2 linked regions of the Sphingobium yanoikuyae genome follow. The protein of the gene in region 2 interacts with the protein of the main gene of each other region in a pairwise test. Links are inferred from orthologs where the notes say so. Each region holds a gene or a part of one and is shown on either strand. Other genes may lie near its edges. The genes, in order: ung and ndk.

Region 1 (14,626 bases), 3.0 Mb from region 2 along the record:
TCCGGTTTGGAGAGGGAAGGGGTCCGGCCCGCGCAAGCGGGACCGGGCCTCAATGATTCTGGGCACCGGATTCCGGGGCGTTATTTCCAGGCCGTCGCCAGCATCGCGTCGAGCATGTCGGCATAGGACCAGCCATCGGCCCGCGCGGCAATCGCCGACAGGCAATCCTGGTCCGCGCGGCCCGGCCGGCCCGCACCGGTCATGTTCGGCTTCATGTTGAGGTCGAACAGCTTGAACTGGCCGCTGGCATCGGCGCGGCAGTCGATGCGGATCACCGCGCGCGATTCCACCAGCCCCGCTGCCTTCACACAGGCTTCCAGCATCGCCAGCACCGGGGCTTCTTCCATCCGCTCCGGGCCGATCGCGACGCTGTTCTGCGTCACCGCGACATCGCCATTATAGGGGGCGACACCGTCCTTCTGGTCGAAGCGCAGCACCGGGCGCAGCGCGAAATGGCGGTCGCCCTTCTTACCTGACGGGCGCGGCGCGGCCGGCGGCAGGACGGTGATGGTCATTTCCTCGCCGTCCAGAAATTCCTCGACCATCAGCAGCGTGCCGAACTTGCCTTCGTCGATCAGGCTGCGGGCCGCGGCGTTCAGCGCATCACCATCGCGCACCAGCGTCACGCCCTGGCTGCCCCGACCGCGCACGGGCTTCACGATCAGCGGGAAGGGGATGGCCAGATCGGCCAGAAGCTGCCCGACATCGGCCAGCGCATGCACGCCTTCGCTCGGCCGATCAGCCAGCAAAAAGCCGCGCGCCACCGGCAAGCCGGCCTGTTCCAGCATCCGGTTGGTGGCGAACTTGTCGTCATATTTCTGCGTGGCGACCGGGGTCTGGCCGACGATGGCGACCTGGCCCATCACGGCCTCGATCGGATGCCCCTCGAACAGCACGCTATTGGCCCAGATCGTGTCGGCGCCTGCCGCGATCGCGGCTGCTATCCCGTCGGCCGTGTCGGGGAACACCCATTGCATCGCCTGCGCCGGATCGGGCGCGGGCACCGGCGTCACCACCGTGCGGCCCAGGCCCTTCAATGCAAAGCCGATATCCGCCCCGCCATCGGAATAGCCGCCGGGCTTGGCATCCTTGCGCAGCCCGTCGATCACCGGCGGCGGCAGCGCCTGATAGAGCAGGGCGACCGCGGGCCCGCTCATGCCACCACCTCCGGCAGGCGCCAGTCGATCGCGCCGCGCCCCTTGGCCTCCAGAAAATCATTGGCCTGCGAGAAATGGCGGCAGCCCAGAAAGCCGTTATGCGCCGACAGTGGCGAAGGATGGGCGGCCTTCAGCACCAGATGGCGTCCGGAATCGACGAAGCCGGCCTTGCGCTGGGCATAGGCCCCCCACAGCAGGAACACGACCGGCTCCTCCTTCTGCGCCACCAGCCGGACGATCGCGTCGGTGAATGTCTCCCATCCCTTGCCCTGGTGCGACGCGGCCCGGCCCATCTCGACCGTCAGCACGCTGTTGAGCAGCAGCACGCCCTGCCGCGCCCAATGCTCCAGAAAGCCGTGGCGCGCGCGCGGCAGGCCGAGGTCGCTTTCCAGCTCCTTGTAGATATTGACCAGCGAGGGCGGCGTCCGCACGCCGGGCTGGACCGAAAAGCACAGGCCATGCGCCTGGCCCTCGCCATGATAGGGGTCTTGCCCCAGCACCACCACCTTCACCTGGTCCAGCGGGGTCAGGTCCAGTGCCCGGAAATATTCATTCCCCTTGGGGAAGATGCGCTTGCCGGCCGCCTTTTCCGCTTCGATGAACTGTTTCAGGCCCTGCATATGGGGGCTGGCGAACTGGTCGCGCAGCGGCGCGCGCCAGCTTTCGTGCAGCTTGATGGTGTCGTTCATGGCCGGCGTGATGAACCCCCGGCATGCCTGCGTCAACTGCGGGAAAAGCCGATCAAATATCTTGCCACCCGACCCATGATGGGCGACAGACGGGCCATGCCGTCTCTCCGTCAAATTGGCGCCAGCTGCGCCGCCCTTGGCCTGTTCTTTGCGCCTTTGCCGAGCGCCGATGCCTTCGGTCCGCCGCCCCGGCCACAGGTGCTGCTGACGGCGGAGGCGCATCTTCTGGCCGAATTTGACCGCTTCGCCGCTTTGTCGGACGGCACGGTCGGCGTCGCGGTGCAGGATCTGCAGACCGGCGAGATCCAGTCGCGCAATGGCGATACGCTCTTCCCCATGGCCAGCGCCTACAAGGTCGCGGTCGCGGGCCGCATCCTCTCGCTGGTCGATGCCGGCAGCCTGAAGCTCGACGACCGGCTCGCGCTCGATCCCGCGCTGGCGAGCGAAGGCGGCATCGCCTGGATGTTCTCGCGCCCCGGCGCGACCCTGCCGGTCAGCCAGCTGCTCGACCTGATGCTGACGCGCAGCGACAATAATGCGACCGACGTGCTGGTCGCCCGCGCCGGCGGGCCGAAGGCGGTCAGCGATTTCGTCGCCGGCCTTGGCATCCATGGCCTGCGCGTCGATAGCGATACCGCGCATCTCCTCTACCGCGCCATGGGCATCAATCCCCAGTCCGGCACCTTCCAGCAGAATGCTGGTGCCGCCCGCCGCGCCGATCCGATGATCCAGCGGCGTGACGTGCGCGATCTGCCGAACATGGACTTCATGCTCGATCCGCGCGACACGGCGACGCCGCTGGCGATGAACCAGCTGCTGGTCGCCTATGAATCGGGCAAGGCATTGAAGCCGGAAAGCACGCAACTGCTCTTCACCATCATGGGCCATTGCCAGACCGGTAAACTGCGCCTGTCGGGCATGTTGCCGCCCGGCACCCCGGTCGCGCACAAGACCGGGTCGCTCAATGGCGTCGGCAATGATGTCGGCATCATCGGCCTGCCCGATGGCCGCCGCTTCGCCATCACCGTCTTCGTGATGAAGGACAGCCGTGGCCATGTCTCGCGCGACCAGATCATGGCCCAGGCCGCCCGTGCGGCCTATGATTATTTCCTCTTTGCGCCCAAGCGGCGCGTGGCGCTTAACAAGTTGAACGTCCACGTATAAAAGATGGGGCATAACAGAGAGGATGCCCCTTATGACCCAGATCACCCGGTTCCGGGACTTCTGGCCCTATTATCTGCAGGAACATGCCCGGCCCGCGACGCGCGCCATGCATTATGCCGGGACCAGCCTGGTGGTCGGCATCGCGGCCACGGCGGCCATTACGGGTCGATGGTGGCTGGCCGCTGCGCTGCCGGTCGCCGGCTATGGCTTCGCCTGGGTCAGCCATATGCTGATCGAGCGCAATCGTCCCGCCACCTTCCGCTATCCGCTCTGGTCGCTGCGCGCCGATTTCGTGATGCTCCAGCGTTTCCTGACCGGCCATATGCGCCGCGATCTGGCCCGTGCCGGCATCCGCTCCGACGGCACGGTCGATCCGCAGCGTCGCATTCGCGGCTGAGAGTCCGTTTGAGAAGGCCGGTTCCAGCCCGCTCCCCCGCCCAGGATTTCAGGCAGGATGATACTGGATCGAGTGGTTGGGCGTGGGAACAGCTTCTAGCCATCGCAAGCGCTTGATTCCCGCCGCCGCTCTGTCACAAGAGGGGCGCGATGGGGCTCACCGCGACATTCTCCCTGCCGACCGACCGGTCGGCGCTGGCCGCCCGCTGGCAGGCGCTGGAGGCACGCAGCGATGCGTCCTTCTTCCTGCGCTGGACCTGGGTGGGGGCCTGGCTCGACAGCTATGGCGTGCGTCCCGAACTGCTCGCCGTCACCGATGAAAGCGGACAGGATGTCGCGCTGGCGCTGGTCGGCCATGCGATGCGCCCGCGCCTGCTGGGGCGGGTGGCGACGCTCAGCCTCAACCAGTCGGGCGATCCGGCGGTGGATCGGCCCTATGTCGAATATAATGGTCTGCTCGCCGCGCGCGGGCAGGAGGCGGCGGCCGTCGCTGCCGCGATCGACGCCATCGCCCGGCGCCGTGACTGGCGTGTGTTGCGGCTGAGCGGCATCTCCCCGGATTCGCCGCTGCTTGGCCTGCCGGCCCGGCGCAAACTGCGGGTCGATTCCTCGCCCGTCTACCAGGTCGATCTCGACGCCGTGCGCGCCGCCGACGGCGATTATCTCGCGCTGCTCAGCAGCAATACGCGCAGCCAGATCCGCCGCGCGATGAAGGATCATGGCGGGCCGCTGCCCGATGTCACGGTCGGCACGCTGGATGACATCGCCCCCTGGCTGGACGAGATGGCCGCGCTCAACATGGGGCGCCATGCCGACAATGCCTGGGACGATCAGGGCTTTCGCCAGTTCGTCGCCACCATCGCGGCGCGCGGACTGCCCTCGGGCGCGGTCGAACTGCTGCGCTTTGCCGATGCCGGCGGCCCGGTCGGCCTGCTGGTCAATTTCGTGCAGGACGGGCAGGCGATGAACTATCAGTCCGCCTTCGCCCAGCCGCGCACCGCCAAGGACAAGCCGGGCCTGCTCTGTCACGCCGCTGCCGTCGGCCATTATGCCACGCGGGGCCTCAGCCTCTATTCGCTGCTCGCGGGCAAGGATCGCTACAAACAGAGCCTCTCGACCCGCGAAGAGGCGCTGGAGTGGTGGCATGTCGAGCGTTTCAGCCCCCGGCTGGAGGCCGAGGCACTGGCGCGCAGGATCCTTAAACGCCCAGCTTCCGCATGACGCGATAGACGAAGCGGCGAATGCCCTGTTGCTCGGGGCGTTCGCTCACCGCGCCGGTCGGCAAGCCACGCTTGCGCAGCAGGGCGTTGAAACTGTGCAATTCGCCCTCCGCCACGCTGCGGTCGGACCGCCAGGTGATCGACAGGCTGATCGACACGGCCGGGCCATTTTCCACGAAATGCGGCGCCTTGACCGGCACATGCACGGCCTCGCCGGGTTCAAGCGGAAAGGGGGTGCCGCGCGCCTTGAACCCGTCCTGCCAGATCAGGTTGCGATGACCGCCATTGTGAAATTCCTCGCTCTTTTGCGCCGGCACCAGTTCCTCGTCGCGCGCCGGGAACACGGTCATCACCTTGGTCCCCATGATCTGCAGCAGGATATTATGCTCCGGGTCCATGTGGAATGGGGTGACGCTGCCGGGGGAGGTCAGGAAGATGAACGCCTCGCGGTGCAGCATCGGCCCGGTGCTGCGCGCGACGATCGACTCCAGCTCCGCCAGCGCCGCGTCCAGCAACGCGCCATAGGCCGGGTCGCGCTCGACATTCTTGAGCACCGCCCAGCTGCCATTGCTCTCGATCGTGCGGATCGTCTCGCCCAGGCTCAGCCCGTTGGATGGCGTATCCTCCGGCCGCACGCCCAACGGCAGCTTGCCCAGATTATATTCGACCGCGCTCGCCGGCATCCGCTCGGCGAGCGTCGCCAGCGCATCCAGTGTCAGCAATTCATGCCCGACCAGTTGATGCGTCAGCTTGGTCGGCTGGTCGGGATAGGCGGCGGCGAAGGCGGCGCGGGCGCTGTCCGAAAAATGCGGCGCGTCGGTGGCCGGCGCCATCGGGCTATGCACGGTCATTCCTGTCCTTTCATGCGGCTGGCGATCCGTTCGACCCCGCCGGCCAATGCAAAGGCCGCTGCCCGGCGCAGGCGCGTCGCGCCCTTGCCCTGCAGGGCGATACGATATTGGACGATGCTGCGGCGCTCGGCCCACAGGCTGTCGATCATCGGATGATCGGCGGCGGCGCAGCTGTCCATCCAGCCGATCGCCGGATCATCCTGCACCGCGTGCAGATTGGCGATCTCGATCAGCACGCCGGGCGAAAAGCGGCCCATCTCCTCGTCAAAGGCGATCTTGAAGGAAAAGGCGCCGTCGCCATGGCGGAAATTGACCAGCATCGCGATCGCCCGGCCATCCAGGTCGATGCGCAGGAAATGCAGCCGTCCCGCCGCAAAGGCTGCGGCGCAGGCGGCGCGGAAGAAGGCGATGTCATCGGGCCTGCTCGCCAGTGCGCTGCCCTCGCGGCCCTTCCATCCGGACGCCTCCAGCGCCAGGAAGTCGCCACACCAGCGCGGCAGGTCGGCACCATCGTCCAGCAATCGCTGCTCGACCGTTCCCAGTTCCGCCAGTCGCTTCTGCAGGCGGCGGATTTCCTTGCGCTTCTTGGCGCGGACATGGGTTTCCCAATAGGCGTCGGCCGACAGGTCGGATCGCAGCATCGCCCGGTCATGGCGATGCACCTCGCGCCGGCCGCGCCCTTGTTCGACGCACAGTGCTTCCAGCGCGGCGGCATTGGCGCCGGCCGCGTCCAGCGCGCGCAGGTGCAGGAAATGCGGCGCCCATTCGGCCGCGTCCAGTTGCGCCAGCAGGCCGCGCCACGCCGCCATCTCCTGGCCCCGCCGGATCAGCGGCGCGCCGAAGAAACAATGGTCGTGCATCCAGTTGGCGACGCAGCCGATCGGCAAGCGGCCGTGGCGCGCCTGCACCGTCACCGGCAGCAGGCCGATCAGTTCGCCATCCGCCTGCGCCTCGATCACGCGCACGTCACCACTGCCGGCCAGATGGTCGATCGCCGCTGCCAGCAGGTCGGGCGCGTAGAAGGCATTGGGTTCGGCCGCCTCTGCGGCGAGAGTCGCCCAGCGCGCGCGCGGGGCCGTCAGCGGCAGGCTGTCGGATGCAAAGGGGGGAGATGGGTGCGCTGCCATGTCCATCGCCTCGCCTTAGCCGGGAAAGATTAGGGAATGCCTAAGTATTCCGCCGCATGGAAGCCTGTATCGAACGGCTTATGAGGGAAAGGGCTTTACATCGCGCGTCGGATTGTCTGTGAACCGCCATGGTTCTGGCGGCGACGCGCCTGTCGGCCCGATCAAGGAGGATGACGCTTTGACGATCCTGGTAACCGGCGCGGCCGGCTTCATCGGCATGGCGGTGGCCGACCGGCTGTTGGCCGACGGGCGCGCCGTGATCGGCATCGACAATCTCAACGACTATTATCAGGTCTCGCTCAAGCGCGACCGGATCGCGGCGCTCGAACAGCGCCATGGCAAGCTGTTCACCTTCGCCGAACTGGACTTTGCCGACATGCCCGCGCTTCAGGCGCTGCTCGCCGATCATCCGATCGAGGCGATCGTCCATCTCGGCGCCCAGGCCGGCGTGCGCTATTCGCTGATCAATCCCCATGCCTATGTCCGCTCCAACCTCGCCGGCCATGTGAACATGCTCGAACTGGCGCGGGAACGGCGGGTGCGCCACCTGGTCTATGCCTCTTCCTCGTCCGTCTATGGCGGCAACGAGAGCTTGCCCTTCCGGGTCGAGGATCGCACCGATCATCCGGTCTCTCTCTATGCCGCGACCAAGCGGGCGGACGAGCTGATGAGCGAGACCTATGCCCATCTGTTCCGCGTGCCGATGACGGGGCTGCGCTTCTTCACCGTCTATGGTCCCTGGGGGCGGCCCGACATGGCGATGTGGATCTTCACCCAGAAGATCCTCGCCGGTGAAGCGATCCCGGTCTTCAACCATGGCCGGATGCAGCGCGACTTCACCTATATCGACGACATCGTCGCCGGGGTGATCGGCTGTCTTGATTCCCCGCCGGGCGATGACGGCGCGCTCAAGGCGGGCGGCAGCCGGGCGCCGCACCGGCTTTACAATATCGGCAATAACCGGCCCGAGGAACTGATGCACCTGATCGCCGTGCTGGAGGAGGCTGTGGGGCGCAAGGCGCAACTGGACTTCCAGCCGATGCAGCCGGGCGACGTGCCGGCGACCTTCGCCGACATCAGTGCGATTGCCCAGGATATCGGCTTTGCGCCCACCACCGGGATCGAGTCGGGCGTGCCCCGATTCGTCAACTGGTATCGCGACTATCATCGACTGTGAGTGTTGCGACATATGTCGAGTTGTCGAAAAGTTCCTCGGCTTGTCGATGATTTAGCTCATTTCATCTTGTATTTCTGCCCCATTCCCCCTGCCTTCCGACTTCAGTGCCCCTTGCCGCACTTGCGAAATGGATTGCCATAAGTGCCTGAAACGGCGTAGACAGTTGCAGGGTGCTGATTGCAAAATCGGCCTGGGGTCGCGGAACAAGGGATGGACGCTGCGCTGGCAAGGCGCATCGACACCGCGGGCGTCAGCTGGAGCATGTCGGCGGCGATACGCGGAAAAAAGGGCAAGAAGCGTGTCGACAGTTTCGAAGATCGTTCCTTTCGGCTCGGGTGCGCATATTGTGGAGACGGCGTGCAGCAGTCTCGCCCTGGCAGCCAGGGGGCTCAATACACTCGAAGCCAAATTTTCCGACCGGGAATTTTCCGCCGCCTTCCTGCGGCTCGTCGGTATCATCATCAATGTCCGGGGACGCGTGATCGTCACCGGCATCGGCAAGAGCGGCATCGTCGCGCGCAAGATGACGGCGACGCTCACCTCCACCGGCACGCCCGCGCTGTTCCTGCATCCGGCCGATGCCGGCCATGGCGATCTGGGCATGGTGACGCCGGACGATGTCGTGCTGATGCTGTCTCACTCGGGTGAATCGACCGAACTCGGGCCGATCATCCATTATTGCAAGCGCTTCGGCGTCCCGCTGCTGGCGATGACGGCGCAGGCGCAGAGCACCGTGGCCGAGGCTGCCGATGTCTGCATGCTGATGCCGGCGGTGCGTGAAGCCTGCCCCAATATGCTGGCGCCCACCACTTCGACCACCTTGCAGATGGCCTTTGGTGACGCACTGGCGATGTCGCTGATGGAAATGCGCGGCTTTTCGGCCGATGATTTCTACAAATTCCACCCCAATGGCCGTCTCGGGGCGCAGCTCGTCAAGGTGCGCGAACTGATGTCGGCGGGCAGCGACGTGCCGCGGGTGTGCGAGGATTCCTCGCTGCTCGACGCCACGATCGAGATGACCCGTGCGCGCCTTGGCGGCACGGCCATCGTCGACCAGGGTGGCCAGTTGATCGGCGCCTTCACCGATGGCGATCTGCGCCGGGCCGTGACCGGCAAGCAGAATCTGACCGATGCGGTCGGCCGTTTCATGACCGTGACGCCGCAGTCGATCGGTCCCGACGAACTGGCGTCGGAAGCGCTGCGCATCATGCACGATCGCAACATCACCCTGCTGTTCGTGTGCGAGGATGGCGATCTGGTCGGCGCGCTTCACATGCACGACCTGCTGCACGCCGGGGTCGCCTGACCATATTGGTGGTCATTCCGGCGCGGGCGGGGTCGTCCCGCCTGCCGCGCAAGCCGCTGCGCCTTATTGCGGGGCGCAGCCTGCTGCATCGCACGATCGCCATGGCGCGCGCGGCGATCGGCGTGCGCGCCGGCGTCGCTCTGGTCGTCGCCACCGATGATGACGAGATTGCGGCCCATGCGCAGGCCGCCGGCTGTGACGCGGTGATGACCGACAGCGCGATCGCCACCGGCTCCGGCCGCGCGCTCGCTGCCGCCCGCGCGCAGGTCACGCAGCCCGACTTCGTCGTCAATCTCCAGGGGGATTCCCCCTTCCAGCCCAAGGGAGCGCTGGGCGCGGTGATCGAGGCGCTGGATGCCGGCGCGCAGGTCGCGACCCCGGTGATCGGGCTCGACTGGGCCGCGCTCGATGCGCTGCGCGAGCATAAGCAACGCTCGCCCTTCAGCGGCACCACCTGCGCGCGCGGTGCGGATGGCCGGGCGCTCTGGTTCTCCAAGACGATCATGCCCGCCATCCGCGATGAGGACAGGCTGCGTGCCGCCGGCCCCATATCCCCCGTCTGGCGCCATGTCGGCCTTTATGGCTATGCCTATGATGCGCTCGCCCGGTTCGAGGCATCCCCGCCCACGGCGCTCGAAAATCTGGAAGGGCTGGAGCAGTTGCGGCTGCTGGAACTGGGCATCGATATCATGACCGTCCCGGTCGATCCGCCCGTCTTCGACAGCAGCGGCATCGATACCGAGGCCGACATCCAGCGGGTCGAGGCGCTGATCGCCGCCCATGGAGACCCGACGCCGGCCCTGTCATGAGCCGGCGCATCTTCGTCATCCGCCACGGCAACACCTTCGCCTCCAGCGCCGATGCGCGTCGGGTCGGGGCCGGCACCGACATTCCGCTGGTCGACAGCGGCATGGCCCAGGCCCAGCGTCTCGCCAGCTATTTCGCGGCCCAGTCGCTCGGCACCGTGCGTCTCTACAGCGGCCCGTTGCAGCGCGCGCGCCAGACCGCCGCATCGATCGCGGCCGCGCTCGACCATCCGGTCGACGCCATCCTGCCCTGGCTGGACGAGATTGACCATGGCCCGGACGAGGGGCAGCCCGAGGCGACCGTCGTAGCGCGTCTTGGCGAAGCGGCTATCGCCGCCTGGGACCGGGACGGCATCGTGCCCGATGGCTGGACCGTCGACGCTCCCGCGCGCATCGCTGCCTGGCGCACCTGGTTCGCCGCAGAAGGGGAGGGGACGGAATTGCTGGTCACCAGCAACGGCGCCGCCCGCTTCGCCCTGCTGGCGCTGGGCCTTGCCCATGGCCAGCTCAAGCTGCGCACCGGGGCCTTTGGCGAACTGGTCGTCGATGCGCCGGGCCAGGTGCGGCTGTTGCGCTGGGACGAGCGCCCCTAGGGATTATTCCCGGCAGATCTCCGCAAAGCCCGCGATTGGCCGCCGCTCTCGATCGGGTCATTCTGTCCCCGCGCACAATGTTCGAAAGGGGAAGGCGCTTGGCCATGCAGACGGGATATCATCGCAAGATCGCCTGCCTCGCGGCCCTAGTCGCCATGGCGCCGCTGCCGGCGATCGCGCAGGATGCGGGCTCGCCGGCAGCGCCTGCCATCACCTCCGGCCCACCGCCGGCGGGCGGCAGCGACCAGGATCTGGCGCTGCAATTGTCCAACCCGGTCGCCTCCCTGATCAGCGTGCCGTTCCAGGAAAATCTCGACTTCGGCGCGGGGGATGATGGCATCAAGTCGACGCTCAACATCCAGCCGGTGGTGCCGATCAGCGTCGGCAAGGACTGGAACATGATCGTGCGCACCATCGTGCCGGTCGTCGCGCAGAATAGCTATCAGGGACCGGGCACGGATGCCTTCGGCCTTGGCGATATCACCCAGAGCTTCTTCTTCTCGCCCAAGGCAAACAAGGGCATCATCTGGGGCGTGGGGCCCGCCATCCTCTATCCCTCGGCAACCGATCGCTATCTGGGCGGGGACAAATGGGGCGCCGGCCCGACCGTCGTGCTGCTCAAGCAGATGGGGCAGAACACGGTCGGTTTCCTCGGCAACCATATCTGGTCGATCGCCGGCAAGGATGACCGTTCCGACGTCAGCGCCAGCTTCATGCAGCCCTTCTTCAGCCACACCACGTCCCACGCCACCACCTATGGCATCAATGCCGAAGCGGCCTATGACTGGAAGGGCAAGGACTGGCTGGTGCCGGTCAATCTCACCGTCACGCAACTGACCAAGGTCGGCGACCAGGCGGTGCAGGTGGGCCTTGGCGGCAAATATTATGCCGTCTCGCCCGACGGCGGCCCCGAATGGGGCATCCGCATGATCTTCACCCTGCTGTTCCCGAAGAAATAACGGATTTCGCAGCCACGCAGCCAAAGGCCGGCGTCCCTGGAGCGGAGCAAGCAACATCCGGGGCCATGGGGCGACTGTCCCGGATATGGGGGGGCACCGACGCGATGCCGGCTAAATGGCCAGGAGGGTGGGAAGTAGACATTCCTCCCCGGCACGGGGAGGGGGACCGCTCGCGTAGCGAGTGGTGGAGGGGCACAGGCCGGATAGCGCAGCGCCAAGAGGCACCTGCCCCTCCGTCAGCGCTTCGCGTCTGTTCAATGGAGACCCGTGTCTCCATTGAACTCCCCGTTCCGGGGAGGAATGTCCACTTCTGGGTGGGAAGCGGAAGGTCGGGTTTCAGTGCCGTTGATTGCTATTTCCGACATTGACGATGGCGACCGGTAGCTTCACCCTCGCCCGATGTTTCCAGAAAAGCCCACCGCCCGCGCGGATCTAAAACCCGGCACCCTCTACGCAATCGCTGGAGAGCGCGGCTGGATATACTATGGACAAACCACGTCTGAAAAGAGTGTGGGGTTCTTCCAGCGCAGAGATCGAGAGCCTGTTGATGCTGATAGTGTGCTCGCTGCACCAGTAATGTCCATCATCACAATTTCTTATCCTTCGATCACGCGCGCGTTGCGTGCTGGGCGATGGAAGAAGCTGGGGCGCTACCCTGTGGCAAATGGCCTCGTAGAGCCGCACCCTTCCGTGCGATGGTCAGCGGGCACGCTCGCCGTGTCTGTTTGGATTGGTAACGGACCCGCGTGGGAAACTCGTGTTGACGATCCGGCGATCCAAGAGATGGAGTTGATGGCAGTATGGGACGCTGAGCAGCACCTTCCGGCACGATTGACTGCTGACTTTGGCGAAGAGGAAGCCGAATGGCATGTTGGCGGCCCCATCCGTAGAGAGCGGCGGATTAAGGAGGAAAGGGCCGCGAGATGGCCCGATCAGCCTTGGAACCAACTGCCTCCGGACTGGGTGTCCACCAACGTCAGTTAGGCTCATTGTCTGCTTTCGATGTAGATGGATTCTGCAGGCAAGGTCCACAAATGGTCGTGAGCCGCCAAAGCCCGGCATCAATGACGGAAATCGATAGCCGTTAGACCGCCTGAAACGCGTCGCCCGGCCTCCTGAACCCCGGTCAGTTCTTGCGCTGCGGCACTGTGAAGGTGCCCGACACGCGGCCGCTGGGGCTGGTCGATGTGCCGGCGCCGCCGGTCGAGCGGCCGTCGACCGTGGTGCGGCCGCTGTTGAGGTCCATCACCAGCCGTCCGCCGGTCAGGCGATTTACGCCCTGGGTCAGCGAGACATTGCCGACCATGGTGATCAGCTTGGCATTGAGGTCATAGATGGCGACATTGCCGCGCGCGGTCTGGTCGGCCTTGGTGATGACGACATTGCCAGACGCGTCGATGCGCTGGATTTCCACGCCATTGCCGGTGTTGGCCGCGCCATTGGGCTGCTGCTTGTAGGCGACGGTCATGCGGGCGGCGTTCAGCGTCATGCCGGCCTGCGTCACCTCGACATTGCCCGATACCACCACCCGGTCGGCGCGGTCCTGCACCTCGATCCGGTCGGCGGTGAAGTTCACCGGCGCATTGCTGTCATGATTCTTGAACACCTGCGCATCGGCGCCGGCGTAGAGGAGGCCGGTCGCGCCCAGCGCAACGGTCGACAGCAGGATGAGGGTGCGTTTCATCACTTTTGCCCTTTGAGGCCATTTTGTTCGATGCGCAAGGTCGCCCGGCCGTTGAGCGTGACCGTGCGTGCATTCATGTCCGCTTCCAGATGGTCGCCGCTGAACGTGCCGATCGGGATGCGCCCGTCGACCCGGCCCGCGCTCTTCATCCGTCGCGTCTGCAAATCGATGCCCACGTCGCGGGTGACCAGGCGATATCCGCCGGCCGCCTCGAACTGGACCGGGCCGACGATCGCGACTCGCTCGGTCTCCATGTCGTAACGGCCCTTCTGCGCGTTCAGCACCGCCGGCCCTTCGGGCAGCAGGATGCGTGCGGCCATGTCGTTCAGGTCGACGATCGGCTCGCGCGAGCTTTTCTGCACGGCCGAACCGGCCCGCAGCGAGAAGGGCTGGCCCTTGCTGTCCTGTCCGCGATAGAGCGCCTCGGACACGCGCATCCGCTCCTTCGCCACCTCGACCTTGTTCTTGTCGAGCACGAAGCTGACCTTGTCGCCGCCGGTGAAGGGGGCCATGGCCAGCAGGGCGGTCAGCACGCCGACCGCCACCGGCAGATAATTTTTGAGCAGGCGCACCAGCTTGTCATGGCTGCCACCCGGCCGGGCCCAATGGCGGCGGACGTTGCGCTGTTGCTCGGCCTGGATGGACATGTCTGCCTGCCGCCCTGTCGCTTACATGTGCGAGAAGATGTCGTTCTCGGGCCAGCCCGCCAGGTCCAGCGCCGCGCGATGGGGCAGGAAGTCGAAACAGGCCTGGGCCAGTTCCATCCGCCCTTCGCGGGTCAGGCGCTTGTCCAGTTCGGTCTTCAGCTGGTGCAGGAAGCGCACGTCGGACGCGGCATAATCCTTCTGCGCGTCAGACAGGTTCGGGCCGCCCCAGTCGCTCGACTGCTGCTGCTTGCTGATGTCCTGGCCCAGCAGTTCGCGGACCAGTTCCTTCAGGCCGTGGCGGTCGGTATAGGTGCGCACCAGCTTCGACGCGATCTTGGTGCAATAGACGGGGGCTGCCACCACGCCCAGATAATGCTGGATCGCGGCGATATCGAATCGGCCAAAATGATAGATCTTGATCCGCTCGGGATCGGCCAGCACTGCCTTCAGGTTCGGCGCGGCATAGTCGCTGCCGGGGTTGAAGCGGACCAGATGCTCGTCGCCCTTGCCGTCGCTGATCTGGACGACGCACAGGCGATCGCGCGGGGTGATGAGCCCCATGGTTTCGGTATCGACGGCGATCGGGCCGGGGGCAAGGACGCCCTCGGGCAGATCTTCTTCATGGAAATGGACGGTCATGACTTTTCCCTCTATGGGGAAACGGGCCATATCGCAATCAAGGCTTTGGCAGATAGGGCCTGTAAATCGGCGCTGCGGGCGCTCTTTTTGCCCGATATGCGAAATCATTCGCGCTGCCCGGAAAACTTGATATAGTGATTCCCAAACCGCGACTTTGCGGTGGATTGTGCATGTCATTCGCCCGACATGTTTGTCCAATGTGTCTTGGGGC
Region 2 (14,404 bases):
GCCGATCGCGCCGGCACAGAGCGCCCCCAGCGCCAGCCCCTTGGCGGCACACATCGGCGGCAAGGGCACCACCCGCACCTCGCCCTCGTCGCGCTTGCCCCGTGCCCAGCCGATCCAGCCATAGACGATGGCGATGCCGAACACCCCCTGCAGCACCATGTCGGCATAGAGGCGCACGTCCAGGAACAGCTTGGCATACAGGGCGCAGGCCATCAGGTTGATCGGCCAGCACAGCAGATGCCGCCGCGCCGTCAGCCAGATGCCGAGGAAGCTGATGATGACAGCGACGATCTCCAGCATAGACATCAGGCCGCCACCCCCTCACGGAGTCGCGCCAGAAAGCCCTGCCCCGCCCCCGACAGGAACCAGTCGGCATGGCCGACCAGATAGGCCTGCCAGGCCAGCATCGCGCCTTCGCGATCATCCAATATGCCGAAGAAATAGTCGATCTCGGTCAGGGCGAATTCGACATGGACCAGCGGCAGCAGGCGGAGCAGCGTATCGATTTCGGCAGGCGCCAGCGGCAGGACGCTGCGATAGCCCGCCAGCAAGGCCAGCGCCCCATCCACATCCGCCGGCTCGGCCAGCCGCCCCTGATCCAGCGCCAGCCAGGGGATCACCGTCCGCTCGATCGCGGTGGCCAGATCATGCAGTGCGCAGCTGCGGGTCGACAGGCCGAAATCGAAGATGCTGCTGACCGCGCCTTCCACCGACCAGAGCAGGTTGGAGGGATGCCAGTCATTATGGGTCCAGAGCGCAGGCTGCTCTGCGAGCCGCGGCGCCAGCCCCTCCCCCAATGCCGCCAACAGCCGCGCCAGTTCCGACCGCCAGGGCATGTCCGCCAGGAAGGCCGCCACCGCCGGTCGCGCCGCGACATAGGCCTCCGCCGCAGCCAGTGGATCGAGGGCAGGCAATATGGTGAAGCTCGACACCAGCGGATGCCGCCCGCGTGCCGGCGCGGCGAAACCGGCCGCCGCCCGATGCAGTTGCGCCAGCGCGACACCAGCCGCAAAGGCGTGATCGGGCGACAGGAAGGGCGTCCAGGACTGGCGATCGCGATAAAGATCGATACCCGGCGCCTGGCGATGCAGTTCGTAGCTCCATTCGCCCAGCGCCATCGCGCCGGCGCCATCGGCGGCGCGCAGCACATCGGGCACCGCCAGCCCGGCACTGCGCAGATGCGCCATATAGCCATGCTCCTCGGCCAGCGCCGCCGGCGTCCGCAAGCGCTGGTGATGCCGCTTCAGGAACAGCGGGCCGCGATCCGTCTCGACCAGTGCCGCCGCCGAAAAGGGGCGCGGCGAATGCCAGGCTAGCGCCGCCAGCCGGCCGGCGTCGGGGAAATGGGCCAGCACCGCCGCCGCCTCGTCCGCGGTGATCGCCGGCCAGGCCGGCGCCTCCAGCGCCAGCCCCATGCCATGGACCAGATGCGGAGCGGCGGCGCTCATCGTCAGAAGGCGCGCGACAGCGTCGCCACCACGGCGCGCCCGCTGCCGACATAATAGGTCGGCGCCGAACCGGCGATCAGCGTGCCGTTACGCCCGACCGTGTCCTGCGCATTGGTGCTGATCGCATAGACGCCCGACAGGACGCGCGGATTGGTGACGTTGATCGCGTTGATGCGCAGGTCCATCACCTGCGCGTCGATCAGCCCGGCCAGATGCACGCCGACCGACAGGTCCAGCGTGGCATAGCCCTTGATGCTCTCATCATTCATGAAGGTCGCATATTGGCGGCCGACATATTTGAGCGCGCTGCTGCCGAACAGCCGGCCATCATCATAGGTGCTGCCCAGCGCAAACTGGAAGCTGGGGGCCGACACCGCCCGCTTGCCCCTGGTCGGCAGATAATCGCCGTTGATCGCCAGATCGTCGTTCAGCCGCGTGTGCAGATATTCGGCCGAGGCATAGATGCTCATCCCCTTGGCCGGGCGATAGTCGATCTCGCCATCCAGGCCATAGCTGCTCTGGCTGCCGGCATTGATGGTCGAATTGACCAGCGCGCCGCCGCTGTCGATCACCGTCGCCACCTGGCGGTTGCGGAAATGATAATGGAAACCGGTCAGCGAGAAGGACAGGCTGGGGCCGATATAGCGATAGCCCAGTTCCTGCGAGATCGAATATTCGTTCTTCAGGCCGTCGGTGCCCTGGCTCACCAGTTCGCCGCCATAATAGCTGTTGTAGAGCGCGAACTCGTTGGGCGTGCGGAAATTGGTGGTGATGTTGGCGAACAGCTGCTGCCGGTCGTCCAGCTGATAATGGATCGCCGCCCGCGGCAGCGCGGCAAAGCTGTCGATCCGCACCGTCGATTGCGGGCCAGGCAGATAATTGCGGCCATTACGCAGCAGATTGACGCCCTTGAAACCGATGTCGATGCCCAGCTTGGGCGTCACCGCAATGCTGTCGGCCAGGAAGAAGCCCTTGGTGACCGTCTCCGTGCGCTGATTTTCATAGGCGAGCAGCCGCCCGTCGGCAGTGCGGATCGCCTTGTCCTGATAGCCCCACTGGTCGACCGGCCGGCCATCGGCATCGATCGACGTATAGGATTGCGTCACCCGGTCGGTGCCATAGTCGAACCAGAGGCCAGCCACGATCCGATGCGCGCCGGCCTGCAAGGTCAGCTTGCTGACGTCGCCGACGCGGAACTGCTTGCCGGTCCAGTTGCCCATTACCGTAGCGACGCCATCGACCGCGCCGGGCAGGTCGATCGGCTGGGTCAGCTCCTCGGTGCCCAGATAATTGCCGGTGGTGGCGAGCTGCGTGCCATAGGGCGAATTGCCATGGCCCATCTGCAGATAGGCGCTGCTGTCGAAGCTCAGCGTGTCGCTCAGCTTCAGGTGGACGGGCGCCGCGACATAGAAATTGCGGAACGGCGCGCGATAGAGGCGCCAGTAGTTGCCGTTCCCCTCGCTGTAGGTCTCATCGAAATTATAGCCCCGGCCGGAGGCTTCCCAGTCCGCCTTGCTCGGGCTGGGATAGGTCGATGTCTTGGCGTCGTTGAAGGAAAAGGCGATGCTCGCGCGGTTGCCCTCACCCCATTCGTTCAGCAGCTTGGCGTCGATATGCTGGCGCTGGTCATAGCCCGCTCCGCGCCAGTTGTCGGCGCGGTTGTTGGAATAGGAAATGAAAGCCTTCAGCCCGGTCGATCCGATCCGTCCCGTGTCGATCCGCGCAAAGACGCGCCGCTCGTCATAGGAACCGACCGACAGGTTGACGAGGCCGCCCGCCTCCGCCCTGGGATCATCCAGCGTCAGCGACAACAGGCCGCCGGCCGCCGCGACCACCGGCGAGTCAATATCTGCCGCGCCCTGCGCCAGCATCACCTGCCGCACATTCTCCGCATCGGCAAATTGCGAGGGATAGGCATAATAATAGCCGATGTCATTCTGCGGCGCGCCTTCCATCAGCACGCCGATCTGGTCCTGGCCCAGGCCGCGCAGCGTCAGGCTGGACGATGCCGACAGGCCATAGGGGTCGCTGGACGAGACATTGGCGCCGGGCAGCAGGTTGACCAGCTGGAAGGCGTTGAGCGTCGGCGCCTGCTTGATGATGAAGTCGGTGGAGATCGCGCTGACCGCCTTGGGCGCGCTCTGGTCGGGCAGCAAGCCTTCGGGGTCTGGATGGCCGACGACCTGGATATTGGTCGACTGGTCCAGCTCATCCTCCGCCATCGCGGGCGATGCGATCATCAACAGGGCCAGCGTCAGGCAGGCGCTTCCAACATGGGGCAATCGGGCAGTCTTCATTTCACGTCCACTCCACAGGAGGGACGACGGACCTGCCGCCTTGCCCTCCCTACGCCGGTATCAGCCGGATCAGGTTCAGCGGGTCGTGGTCTGCTGACCACCTCTCAGCCGCGCATGAGCGGCCCCCCGGGGATGGCCGCCCCTTAGGCGTTTCGGCGCGAAGTGGAAAGCCCTCTCTATCGGCTCTCGACTTATCGAAGCCCGCCCGGCTAAGACATGGCCATGATGAAGCTGTTCATTGGCAACAAGGCCTATTCGAGCTGGTCGCTGCGCGGCTGGCTGGCGTGCAAGCTCTCCGGCCTTCCCTTCGAGGAAGGGGTGGTCCCCCTCTATGACGAGGAATGGGAAAAGCGTCGCGAGGGCGATGAGTTCGCCCCCTCCTCCGGCAAGGTGCCGATCCTGTGGGATGGCGACGACATCGTCGTGTGGGACAGCCTGGCCATCGTCGAATATCTCAATGAAAAGGCCGGGGGCGACCAGTTCTGGCCGACCGATCCGGGCGCCCGCGCCATGGCCCGCTCGATGGCGGCCGAAATGCACAGCAGCTTCGCCGCGCTCCGCCGCGAGCACAGCATGAACATCCGCCAGATCTATGATCCAGTCCCGCCGTCGGAGGCCGTCGCCCACGACATCAGCCGTATCATGCAGCTCTGGGCCCAGGCCCGCGCCCGCTATGGTGGCGAGGGCGACTTCCTGTTCGGCGAGTTCGGCGCCGTCGACCTGATGTTCGCGCCGGTCGTTACCCGCTTCATCACCTATCAGCTGCCGGTCGCCCGCTTTGCCGAAGCCTATATGCGCGCGATCATCGCCCATCCCTGGATGCAGGAATGGATCGGCGAGGCGCAGGCGGAGGAATGGGTGATCGACAAGTTCGAAGTCCCGCCCCAGACGGCCTGACCCGATGAGCGACAGCCCCGAAGCCAAGCAGGAGACCCGCAAGGAGGAAGCCGCCCGCATCCGCCGTCGCTGGATTACGCTGGGCGAATTGCTGGCGGTGGCGGCTGTGCTGATCTCCGCCCTCACCCTCTATCTCAACTGGGCCGACAAGAAGGACGAGCGTGCCAGCAAGGCCGCCGAAAGCAGCAAGGCCTCCGCCCGCGCCGCCCGGCTGGTGCTCAACGCCGCAGCCGATGGCGATAGCCGGCTGACGCTCAAGCCCGCCGACCCCGATCAGCTGGTGCAGAGCCAGACCATCCATTTCCCCAGGGCGCTCGGCATCGCCCCGGTCGACACTACCGGCGAACCGCGGATCGAGGCCGGCTGGTTCGAGGATGCGCTGAAAAAGGCGCGCAATGCCGCCAAGCTGCCCGACGACAGCATCGGCGACGAGAAACTGCCGGTGACCATCGTCACCCAGTTCGTCGTCAATGGCGACACCCACAGCGATTCCGCCGTCTACGACATCGGCTATGGCATCGCCGGCAAATGGCTGTCCGGCCACAAGCTGACTCTGCGCGGCCTGTCGCTGGTCAGCCACGCCCAAGGCGCCAGCGCCCAGTCCCAGATAGACGCCCGGTGGGCGCGCCAGACGAAACGCTAGGGCTGCGCGCTCGAAACATCGACCAATCGCGGTCATTCCTCCCCGGCACGGGGAGGTGGCAGCGCGAAGCGCTGACGGAGGGGCAGGCGCCCTCTAACGCCGCGCTATCCGGCCTGTGCCCCTCCACCATTTGCTACGCAAATGGTCCCCCTCCCCGTACCGGGGAGGAATGGCGGGAAACCACCCAAATCCGTCATCCCAGCAACAAAAAACCCGGCCGCTCCTTGCGGGAGCGCCGGGCCTTTTGCTCGTCCGGGGACGGGTGTCGGGTTTAGCCGACGATTTCTTCGGGCTTGAAGAAATAGGCGATCTCGATCGCGGCATTTTCTTCGCTGTCCGAACCATGGACCGAATTGGCTTCGATCGATTCGGCCAGTTCCTTGCGGATGGTGCCGGCGTCGGCATTGGCCGGGTTGGTGGCGCCCATGATGTCGCGGTTGCGAGTCACGGCGTTTTCGCCTTCCAGAACCTGGACGACGACCGGGCCCGAGATCATGAAGGCAACCAGGTCAGCAAAGAAGGGGCGTTCCTTGTGAACGGCATAGAAGCCCTCGGCCTGTTCGCGGCTCATGCGGATGCGCTTGGAAGCGACGACGCGCAGGCCGGCTTCTTCCAGCATCTTGGTGACGGCGCCGGTCAGGTTGCGACGGGTCGCGTCGGGCTTGATGATCGAAAAAGTGCGCGTGACGGCCATGGCCCTCATAACTCCGGATTGTTGGAATAAAGTTGCGCGCCCTTTAGACTGGGCCGGATCACTTCGCAAGAGGGGCACAAGAGGGCTTGGTAGAAGTCCTTATTTCCAGGCGTTCACGGCCCCTGCACCCATTTGCGGCCTTCCTGCCGCCAGAAACGCGGGGTCACCCCTTCGCGCTTGCTGAGCGCTCGCCAGCTGGCCCGCGCCCCGTCGATCGTGTCCGCATCGAAGAAATAGAAGGCGCGATCGAAGCCCAGCGCCTCCTCGCGCCATACACCGTCCGCCAGCGCAATATGCTTCGCGCCATTGGCCGCATCGCAGCTCTGCGCCAGCAGCACCGGCTGGGCGGCGTCCACCCCGTCGCCTGCCAGGCCATTGGCCAGGAAGCTTTCGGGTGGCCCCGCCCACAGGCCCGCCGATATGCGGGCCAGCCGTTCCGGCTCGTCGGCCACCACCAGCAGCCGCGCGCCCATGTCCAGGATGCGCGCCGCGATCGCGGGCAGCACCCCTTCCACGGGATCGCGGCTGAGCTGGTAGAAGTCGACCTGCACCGGCTTCAGAGCTCGAACTTGTCGGCCACCAGCTGGTCGATCAGGCGCACGCCATAGCCGGTCGCGCCCTTGTCGGCGGTGGCGCCGGGCTTGTCCGACCAGACCATGCCGGCAATGTCGAGATGCGCCCATTTCACGCCTTCGTTGACGAAGCGCTTGATGAACTGGGCAGCGGTGATCGAGCCGGCGAAGCGCGGACCGATATTCTTCATGTCGGCGATCGGGCTGTCGATCAGCTTGTCATAGGCCTCCGACAGCGGGAAGCGCCACAGCTTCTCGCCGCTGGTCTTGCCCGCCGCCAGCAGGTCGTCGGCCAGCGCATCGTCGTTGGCGAATAGGCCGCCATGCTCGCTGCCGAGCGCAATCATCATCGCCCCGGTCAGGGTGGCAAGGTCGATCACCACTTCAGGTTCATAGGTCTTCTGCGCCCAGGTCACCGCGTCGCACAGCACCAGCCGGCCTTCGGCGTCGGTGTTCAGCACCTCGATGGTCTGGCCCGACATCGACGTCACGATGTCGCCGGGGCGCTGGGCATTGGCGTCGGGCATATTCTCGACCAGGCCACAGATGCCGACGACACGCGCCTTGGCCTTGCGACCGGCCAGCGCCTTCATGGCGCCAGCGACGGCGCCGGCGCCGCCCATGTCCCACTTCATGTCTTCCATGCCGGGGCCAGGCTTGAGCGAGATACCGCCGGTGTCGAAGGTCACGCCCTTACCGATGAACACGACCGGCTTGTTGGCGGCGCCATCGGTGCCGTCCCATTCCATCGCCAGCAGCCGCGCCTCGCGCGCCGACCCCTGCGCCACGCCCAGCAGCGCGCCCATGCCCAGCTCCGTCATCGCCGCGCGGTCCAGCACGGTGATCTTGACGCCCAGCTCGGCCAGATGCTGGCAGCGCGCGACGAAGCTTTCGGGATAGAGGATGTTGGCCGGTTCCGACACCAGTTCGCGGGTGAAGGCAACGCCGGCGGCGACCGCCGACAGCTTGGCCCATTCGGCTTCGGCGCCGTTTGCGACGATCGTCACGGTCGCCAGCGTCGGCTTGGCCTTTTCGGGCTGACGCGTGCGATAGGTGTCGATCCGCCAGCTGCGCAGCAGCGCGCCCAGGCCCAGCCGGGCGGCATCCTCGCCACTCACGCCGGCCGGGAATTCGACCGCTGCGTGGGTCGCGCCGCTGGTCGACAGCTTGGCGGTCAGCGCGCCGCCGGCCCGCTCCAGGTCGGCCGCACTGCCATTGCCGATGCCCAGCAGCAGGACGCGCAGCACCGCGCCGCCTTCCTCGACGAAGCTCTCGACGCTGCCGCCCGCCTCACCGGCGAAGCGCGCGGCGGCGGCGCCGGCGACCAGCGTGGCCGATGCGGTAAGCGGCAGGCTGTCGACAGACCCCTTCGCCACGGCAAGGACCAACGTGTCGACCTGGGGGCGCGTGGGGCTGAATTGGATGTCCATCTGGGGGCCTTTTCTCTGGAATGCCGTGTCGTTCTTGTTTCAGCCAGATAGTGCGGCTTTGCCGCTCTGCAAAGCCATTCGGCGGATTTCCGCCGTCCCGAATGCGAGCAGCGATTGCGGCGCGGGCCAAGCAGTGCGATAGGCATGGACCAGAAGTGCCCACAAAGAGGCCCCTACGCTTGCAGATTTCCGTGTTTCCCCTGTCGTTCAAACAGGCGCTGCTTGCCGGCGCTGCCTCGTCCTGCCTGCTCGCGGCGCCGCTGGCCCATGCGCAACAGGCGCCCGAGCCCAAGCTGAACGAGCCCCAGACGCCGATCAGCGCGCCCGACGCGCCGGTGCCCGACAATGACCAGGAAATCGGCTTCGCCGCCGATACGCTGGAATATGACACCAACAGCCAGGTCGTGACCGCCACCGGCAATGTCCAGTTGCTGCGCGACGGCAACCGGCTGCGCGCCGACAAGATCGTGTGGGACCGCAACACCGGCAAGGTGGAGGCGCAGGGCGCCGTCTCGGTGATCGATCCGGACGGCAATGTCGCCTATGGCGACCGCTTCGATGTCACCGATACGCTCAAGGATGGCGCGGTCGACAATATATTGCTGGTCCTCCAGAAGGGCGGCCGCATGGCCGCGACCAAGGGCGAGCGGATCAATGGCGTCTATACGCTGCACCACGCCGCCTATACCGGCTGTCCGGTGGAGGGCAGCGACGGTTGCCCCAAGGAACCGACCTGGCAGATCAACGCGGTCAAGGTCGTCTATGACCCGACCAAGCAGCGCGTCTCCTATACCCGCGCCAATGTCGAGCTGTTCGGCCTGCCACTGATCCCGGTGCCGGGCCTGTCGCATCCGGTCGGCGACGATGGCGGCAGCGGCCTTCTGGTCCCCAATATCCGTTATGACCGGGTCAACGGCTTCGAGGTCGCGGTCCCCTATTATCTCAAGCTCGCGCCCAATCGCGACCTGACCGTCACGCCGCACGTCTACAGCGATTCGCTGCCGATGATCGAAGGCAATTTCCGCCATCTCTACGATCGCGGTGCCTATCAGATCACCGGCTATGCCACCTATGGCAGCCGGTCGAGCGGCATCACGCCGACCGATTCGCAAAAGGATATTCGCGGCGCGATCGACGCCAGCGGCGGCATGCAGCTGTCGCCTGAATGGAGCGTCAACGGATCGATCCGGGTCGCCACCGACCGCACTTTCCTGCGCCGCTACGACATCAGCCGCGACGACCGGCTGCGTTCGACCCTTGGCGTCCAGCGGATCGGCGAGAACAGCTATTTCTCGCTCGCCGGCTGGGCGGTGCAGACGCTGCGCGTCGACGATCCCCAGGGCCAGATGCCGATCGCCCTGCCGGTCATGGATTATCGGCTGCGGATGAAGGATCCGCTGCTCGGCGGCCAGATGCAGTTCCAGGCCAATACGCTGGCGATCACCCGGACCGAGGGGCAGGACACCCAGCGCGCCTTTGCCGCGTTCGAATGGAATCTGCGCAAGCTGACCGGCCTTGGCCAGGAAGTGAATTTCACCACCTATCTGCGCGGCGACGTCTATCACAGCAGCAACAATCTGCTGACCGACACGATCAGCTATGCCGGCGATCCGGGCTGGAAGGCGCGCGGCATCGCCGCCGCCGCGGTCGACATGCGCTGGCCCTTCATGGGTGAGGCCTTCGGCGGCGTGCAGCGTATCGCCCCGCGCGTCCAGATCGTCGCCTCGCCCCATCTCGCCAACCTGTCGGTGCCCAATGAGGATGCCCGGTCGGTCGATCTGGAGGACAGCAACCTCTTCGCGCTCAACCGCTTCGCGGGCTATGACCGGTTCGAGGATTCGAGCCGCATCACCTATGGCCTGGAATATAATCTGGCGCTGCCCGACTTCACGCTCGACGCCAATGTCGGCCAGAGCTACCGGCTCGACAACCGCGCCAGCATCCTGCCCGACGGCACCGGCCTGTCCGACCGCATGTCCGACATCGTCGGCCGCTGGACCATCCGCTACAAGGATTTCGTCAGCTTCACCCAGCGCTTCCGGGTCGACAAGGACAATCTGGCGGTCCGCCGGAACGAGGTCGACGCGACCGTGGGCAGCAAGAAGACCTATGCCCAGATCAGCTATCTGCGCCTCAACCGCAACGCCAATATCACGCTGGAGGATCTGCAGGACCGCGAGGAACTGCGCCTTGGCGGCCGCATCCAGTTCGCCCGCTTCTGGTCGGTGTTCGGCTCGACCGTCATCGATCTTACCGGCGCGCAGGAAGATCCGGGCACCACGGCCGACGGCTATGAGCCGGTGCGCCAGCGCCTCGGCGTTGCCTATGAGGATGATTGTTTGACGCTGGGCTTTACATGGCGGCGCGACTATCAGACCAACGGTGACGCGCGAGCCGGCAACAGCTTCCAGCTGCGGCTGGCTTTTCGCAATATTGGCATATAAGGAACTGCCTTCCCGCCGTCCGCTCAGGACCGGTTAAGGCGGAACGGGGCATTGGCTCCCGACCGTATTGGAGATTTTTGCCGACGATGCTTTCTGTCGTTTTCTCGCCCAAATCCGTTCGCTCGGGCCTGCGCACCCTGCTTCTGTCCACCGCCCTTCTGGGCATGGCGGCACAGACCGCATCGGCCCAGGCCGTCGACAATGACGCCGATCAGGGCCTGAACCTGCCCAAGGATGTCACCATCTTCGGCAAGAATGATCCCAATGTCCGCAAGGCAACGGCGATCGTGAACGGCCGCATCATCACCGGCACCGATGTCGATCAGCGCCTGGCACTGATCATCACCGCCAATGGCGGCAAGGTGTCGGCCGAGGAGAAGGAACGGCTGCGCGTCCAGGTTCTGCGCAACCTGATCGACGAAACGCTGCAGATTCAGGAAGCGGCCGCCAACGACATCAAGATCGATCCGGCCGAAGTGAACCAGAGCTATGAGCGCGTTGCGGCCAATTTCCGCAAGTCGCCCGACCAGTTCAACCAGTATCTGCGCGAACAGGGCAGCTCGGCCAGCAGCATCAAGCGCCAGATCGAGGGCGAACTGGCCTGGAGCCGCCTGCTCCGCCGCAACATCCAGCCCTTCGTCAACGTCTCCGAGGACGAAGTGAAGTCGGTGGTCGATCGCCTCAACGCTGCCAAGGGTAGCGACGAAGTGCGGATCAGCGAAATCTATTTGTCCTCGACGCCGGAAAACCGTGACCAGATCACGGCCAACGCGCGCAACATCATCGAACAGATCAAGCAGGGCGGCAGCTTCGCCGCCTATGCCCGTCAGTTCTCCGAAGCCTCCACCGCCGTCGTCGGCGGCGATCTCGGCTGGGTCCGCCCCAGCCAGCTGCCGACCGAACTGGCGCAGGCCGCCACCGAATTGCAGGTCGGCCAGCTCGCCGGCCCGATCGAGACGGTGGGCGGCATGTCGATCATCTATGTGATGGACAAGCGCAAGGTGCTGACCGCCGATCCGCGCGATTCGCTGCTCAGCCTCAAGCAGCTGTCGGTCCTCTTCCCGGCCGGCACCAGCAAGGAAGCCGCCAGCCAGAAGGCCGCGACCTTCGCCGCCGCGGTCAAGGAGATCAAGGGCTGCGGCCAGGCGAACGAAATCGGCGCCCGCATCGGCGCCGACGTGGTCGACAATGACAATGTGAAGCTGCGCGACCTGCCGCCCCAGCTGCAGGACATTCTGGTCAATCTGCAGGTCGGCGAATCCACCCCGCCCTTCGGCTCGATCAACGATGGCGTCCGCGTCCTGATCGTCTGCGGCCGCGACGAGCCGCAGTCGGCCAACGCCCCCAATCCCGAACAGATCCAGGCCCAGTTGGAAGAGGAACGCGTCAACAAGCGCGCCCGCATCTATCTGCGCGATCTTCGCCGCGATGCCGTTATCGAATATAACTGATCCGGTCAGCCTGCCGCCCTTCGCCGTCTCGCTCGGCGACCCGGCAGGCATCGGACCGGAAATCGTCGCCAAGGCGTGGGTCATGCGCGAAGCGCGTGGCCTGCCCACCTTCTTCGCCGTCGGCGATGCCGCATCGCTGCGCGCGGTGTGGCTCGGCCCGGTCGAGATCGTCGGATCGCCCGAGGAAGCCGCGCAGGTGTTCGATCGCGCCCTGCCCTGCATGCAGGTGGCCGAAGCGGGCGAGATCGTGCCCGGCACGCCCAGCATCGACGGCGCCCGCACCGCTTTCCAGGCACTGGAGGTCGCGGTCGGCCTTGCCCGCACCGGATCGGCTGCCGGCATCGTCACCGCGCCGGTCGGCAAGGAACAGCTGTACGGCGTCGGCTTCACCCATCCGGGCCAGACCGAGTTCGTCGCCGAACGCTGCGGCGTCTCGGCCCAGAACGCGGTCATGATGCTCGCCGGCCCGTCGCTCAAGGTGGTGCCGATCACCATCCATATCGCGCTCGCCGATGTACCCTCGGCGCTGACCATCGATCTGATCCGCGCCCGCGCCCTCACCACGGTGAAGGGGTTGCAGCGCAATTTCGGCATCGCCCGTCCCCGTCTCGCCGTCGCCGGCCTCAACCCGCATGCCGGGGAGAATGGCGCACTCGGCCGCGAGGAGATCGAGGTGATCCGGCCAGCAATCGAGGCGCTGCGCGCGGAGGGCATCGACATCGTCGGCCCGCTGGCGGCTGACGGCATGTTCCATGCCCGCGCCCGCGAAGCCTATGACGCGGCGCTCTGCATGTATCATGATCAGGCGCTGATCCCGATCAAGACGCTGAACTTCGACGATGGCGTCAACATCACCCTGGGCCTGCCGATCGTGCGCACCTCGCCCGATCATGGCACCGCCTTCGGCATCGCTGGCACCGACAGCGCCAATCCCGGCGCCATGATCGCCGCCCTCAAGATGGCGGCCGAAGCCGCCCGCGCACGGATTGCCTATGCCGGCTGACGCCCGCCCCACTCTGCCGCCGCTGCGCGACGTGATCGCCGCCCATGGGCTTCAGGCCAGCAAGGCGCTTGGCCAGAATTTCCTGCTCGACGAACAGTTGCTCGACCGGATTACCGCCATTCCCGGAAGCATCCAGGATCAGCCCGCGTTCGAGGTCGGCCCCGGCCCCGGCGGCCTGACCCGCGCGATCCTGCGCGCCGGCGGACGGCTGGTCGCGGTCGAGCGCGACCGGCGCTGCCTGCCGGCGCTCGCCGAACTGGAGCTGGCCTTCCCCGGTCAGTTGCGCGTCATTTCCGGCGACGCGATGGAGGTGGATGCCCGTGCCGAGGCCGGCGATGGCGCCCATATCATCGCCAACCTGCCCTATAATGTCGGCACCGCTCTGCTGGTCGGCTGGCTGTCTGCGCTATGGGCGCCGCTGCCCTGGTGGTCCAGCCTGACCTTGATGTTCCAGATGGAAGTGGCCGAACGCATCGTCGCGAAACCGGGCACCGACCATTATGGCCGCCTCGCCGTCCTCGCCCAGTGGCGCAGCGACGCGCGCATCGCCATGAAGGTGCATCGCAGCGCCTTCACCCCGCCGCCCAAGGTGATGTCGGCCGTGGTCCACATCACCCCCAAGCCGGCGCCGGAAGGCGTGCAGCTCAAGATCCTGGAACGCCTGACCGCCGCCGCTTTCGGCCAGCGCCGCAAGATGCTGCGCCAGAGCCTCAAGTCCGTCCCCGGCGCCCTCGACGCGCTGGAGACAATCGGCATCGACCCGCAACGCCGAGCCGAAACCGTCAGCGTCGAAGAATTCGTCACCCTCGCCCGCCAGCTCGGCCAGGCAACCACCAGCGCCTGATTCCGCTACGGCGCACTCCGAGCAAGGCCCAGATACGGAGCCATGAGCGAACGTCTTCAGCACCGTCATACCTCCGAAGGCGTGGATGATGAAGTTGGGTGGTAACAAGACATTCCTCCCCGGCACGGGGAGGGGGACCGCTCGCGTAGCGAGTGGTGGAGGGGCACTAACCCGATAGCGCAGCGTTAATAGGAACCTGCCCCTCCGTCAGCGCTTCGCGCTGCCACCTCCCCGTTCCGGGGAGGAATGTCCGCTTCTGGTCGTCAGCCATCAAAGCCCGACATCGTCAGGCAAGCGTAGCGAAGCCCTGTCCTACTCGCCCAATCTCTGATCTACCCTGGGCGATGCCCCAGCACTGCGCCCTTCCCTCGCCCCGACCGCAGCCGGCCACAGGCGGTGACCCATGTGTCGCCTCCCTGTCGCGTCGGCATGGCCCGACCGGCGCGTCGGTGCGAGGCTGTCCTGACCCAATTGACGCGCGACGGTCGCGTCATGGGCGCGTGGCAGGTGCATATCCGGTGCAAACGGCCCTAAATGCCGCACGACACTGTGAACTTCGGCGCTGTCGCGCCGGCATGCCCCTTGCCGATCCCGCTTTATCGGCAATAGCCTTCCTCGCCCGGCTTCACGATCAGGCAATCCTGCTTGTCGGCGAGATATTTGAAGCCCGTCTCCGCCCCC

Evidence for each region.
Region 1: the proteins of ndk (region 2) and ung interact in binary tests that used the Escherichia coli proteins (3 or more experiments, as listed by UniProt). The link is inferred for Sphingobium yanoikuyae from one-to-one orthologs.

Annotation. Positions count from the first base shown.
Region 1 is NZ_CP139979.1:3,275,626-3,290,251, reverse strand. The notes cover bases 1-2,932. They hold ung (uracil-DNA glycosylase), read right to left. Parts: upstream 1,847-2,932; coding sequence 1,154-1,846; downstream 1-1,153. Other genes in these bases: bla (class A beta-lactamase), read left to right, coding at 1,943-2,932; U0025_RS15250 (D-alanine--D-alanine ligase family protein), read right to left, coding at 81-1,157. Also shown: more of bla, read left to right, coding at 2,933-3,010; U0025_RS15235 (DUF962 domain-containing protein), read left to right, coding at 3,042-3,407; U0025_RS15230 (GNAT family N-acetyltransferase), read left to right, coding at 3,557-4,627; U0025_RS15225 (cupin domain-containing protein), read right to left, coding at 4,605-5,477; U0025_RS15220 (GNAT family N-acetyltransferase), read right to left, coding at 5,474-6,610; U0025_RS15215 (NAD-dependent epimerase/dehydratase family protein), read left to right, coding at 6,783-7,781; U0025_RS15210 (KpsF/GutQ family sugar-phosphate isomerase), read left to right, coding at 8,080-9,087; U0025_RS15205 (3-deoxy-manno-octulosonate cytidylyltransferase), read left to right, coding at 9,096-9,896; U0025_RS15200 (histidine phosphatase family protein), read left to right, coding at 9,893-10,486; U0025_RS15195 (hypothetical protein), read left to right, coding at 10,591-11,445; U0025_RS15190 (LptA/OstA family protein), read right to left, coding at 12,572-13,129; U0025_RS15185 (hypothetical protein), read right to left, coding at 13,129-13,776; U0025_RS15180 (ribonuclease D), read right to left, coding at 13,798-14,415. UniProt on the Escherichia coli protein: Excises uracil residues from the DNA which can arise as a result of misincorporation of dUMP residues by DNA polymerase or due to deamination of cytosine.
Region 2 is NZ_CP139979.1:253,922-268,325, reverse strand. What follows is about bases 4,269-6,978. They hold ndk (nucleoside-diphosphate kinase), read right to left. Parts: upstream 5,980-6,978; coding sequence 5,557-5,979; downstream 4,269-5,556. Other genes in these bases: U0025_RS01240 (leucyl aminopeptidase), read right to left, coding at 6,536-6,978; U0025_RS01245 (DNA polymerase III subunit chi), read right to left, coding at 6,093-6,530; U0025_RS01255 (hypothetical protein), read left to right, coding at 4,647-5,285; U0025_RS01260 (glutathione S-transferase family protein), read left to right, coding at 4,269-4,642. Also shown: nicotinamide riboside transporter PnuC, read right to left, coding at 1-306; U0025_RS01270 (phosphotransferase enzyme family protein), read right to left, coding at 306-1,448; U0025_RS01265 (TonB-dependent receptor), read right to left, coding at 1,451-3,745; more of U0025_RS01260, read left to right, coding at 3,968-4,268; more of U0025_RS01240, read right to left, coding at 6,979-7,981; U0025_RS01235 (LPS-assembly protein LptD), read left to right, coding at 8,161-10,425; U0025_RS01230 (peptidylprolyl isomerase), read left to right, coding at 10,512-11,876; 4-hydroxythreonine-4-phosphate dehydrogenase PdxA, read left to right, coding at 11,854-12,879; 16S rRNA (adenine(1518)-N(6)/adenine(1519)-N(6))-dimethyltransferase RsmA, read left to right, coding at 12,869-13,723; U0025_RS01215 (hypothetical protein), read right to left, coding at 14,320-14,404. UniProt on the Escherichia coli protein: Major role in the synthesis of nucleoside triphosphates other than ATP. The ATP gamma phosphate is transferred to the NDP beta phosphate via a ping-pong mechanism, using a phosphorylated active-site intermediate.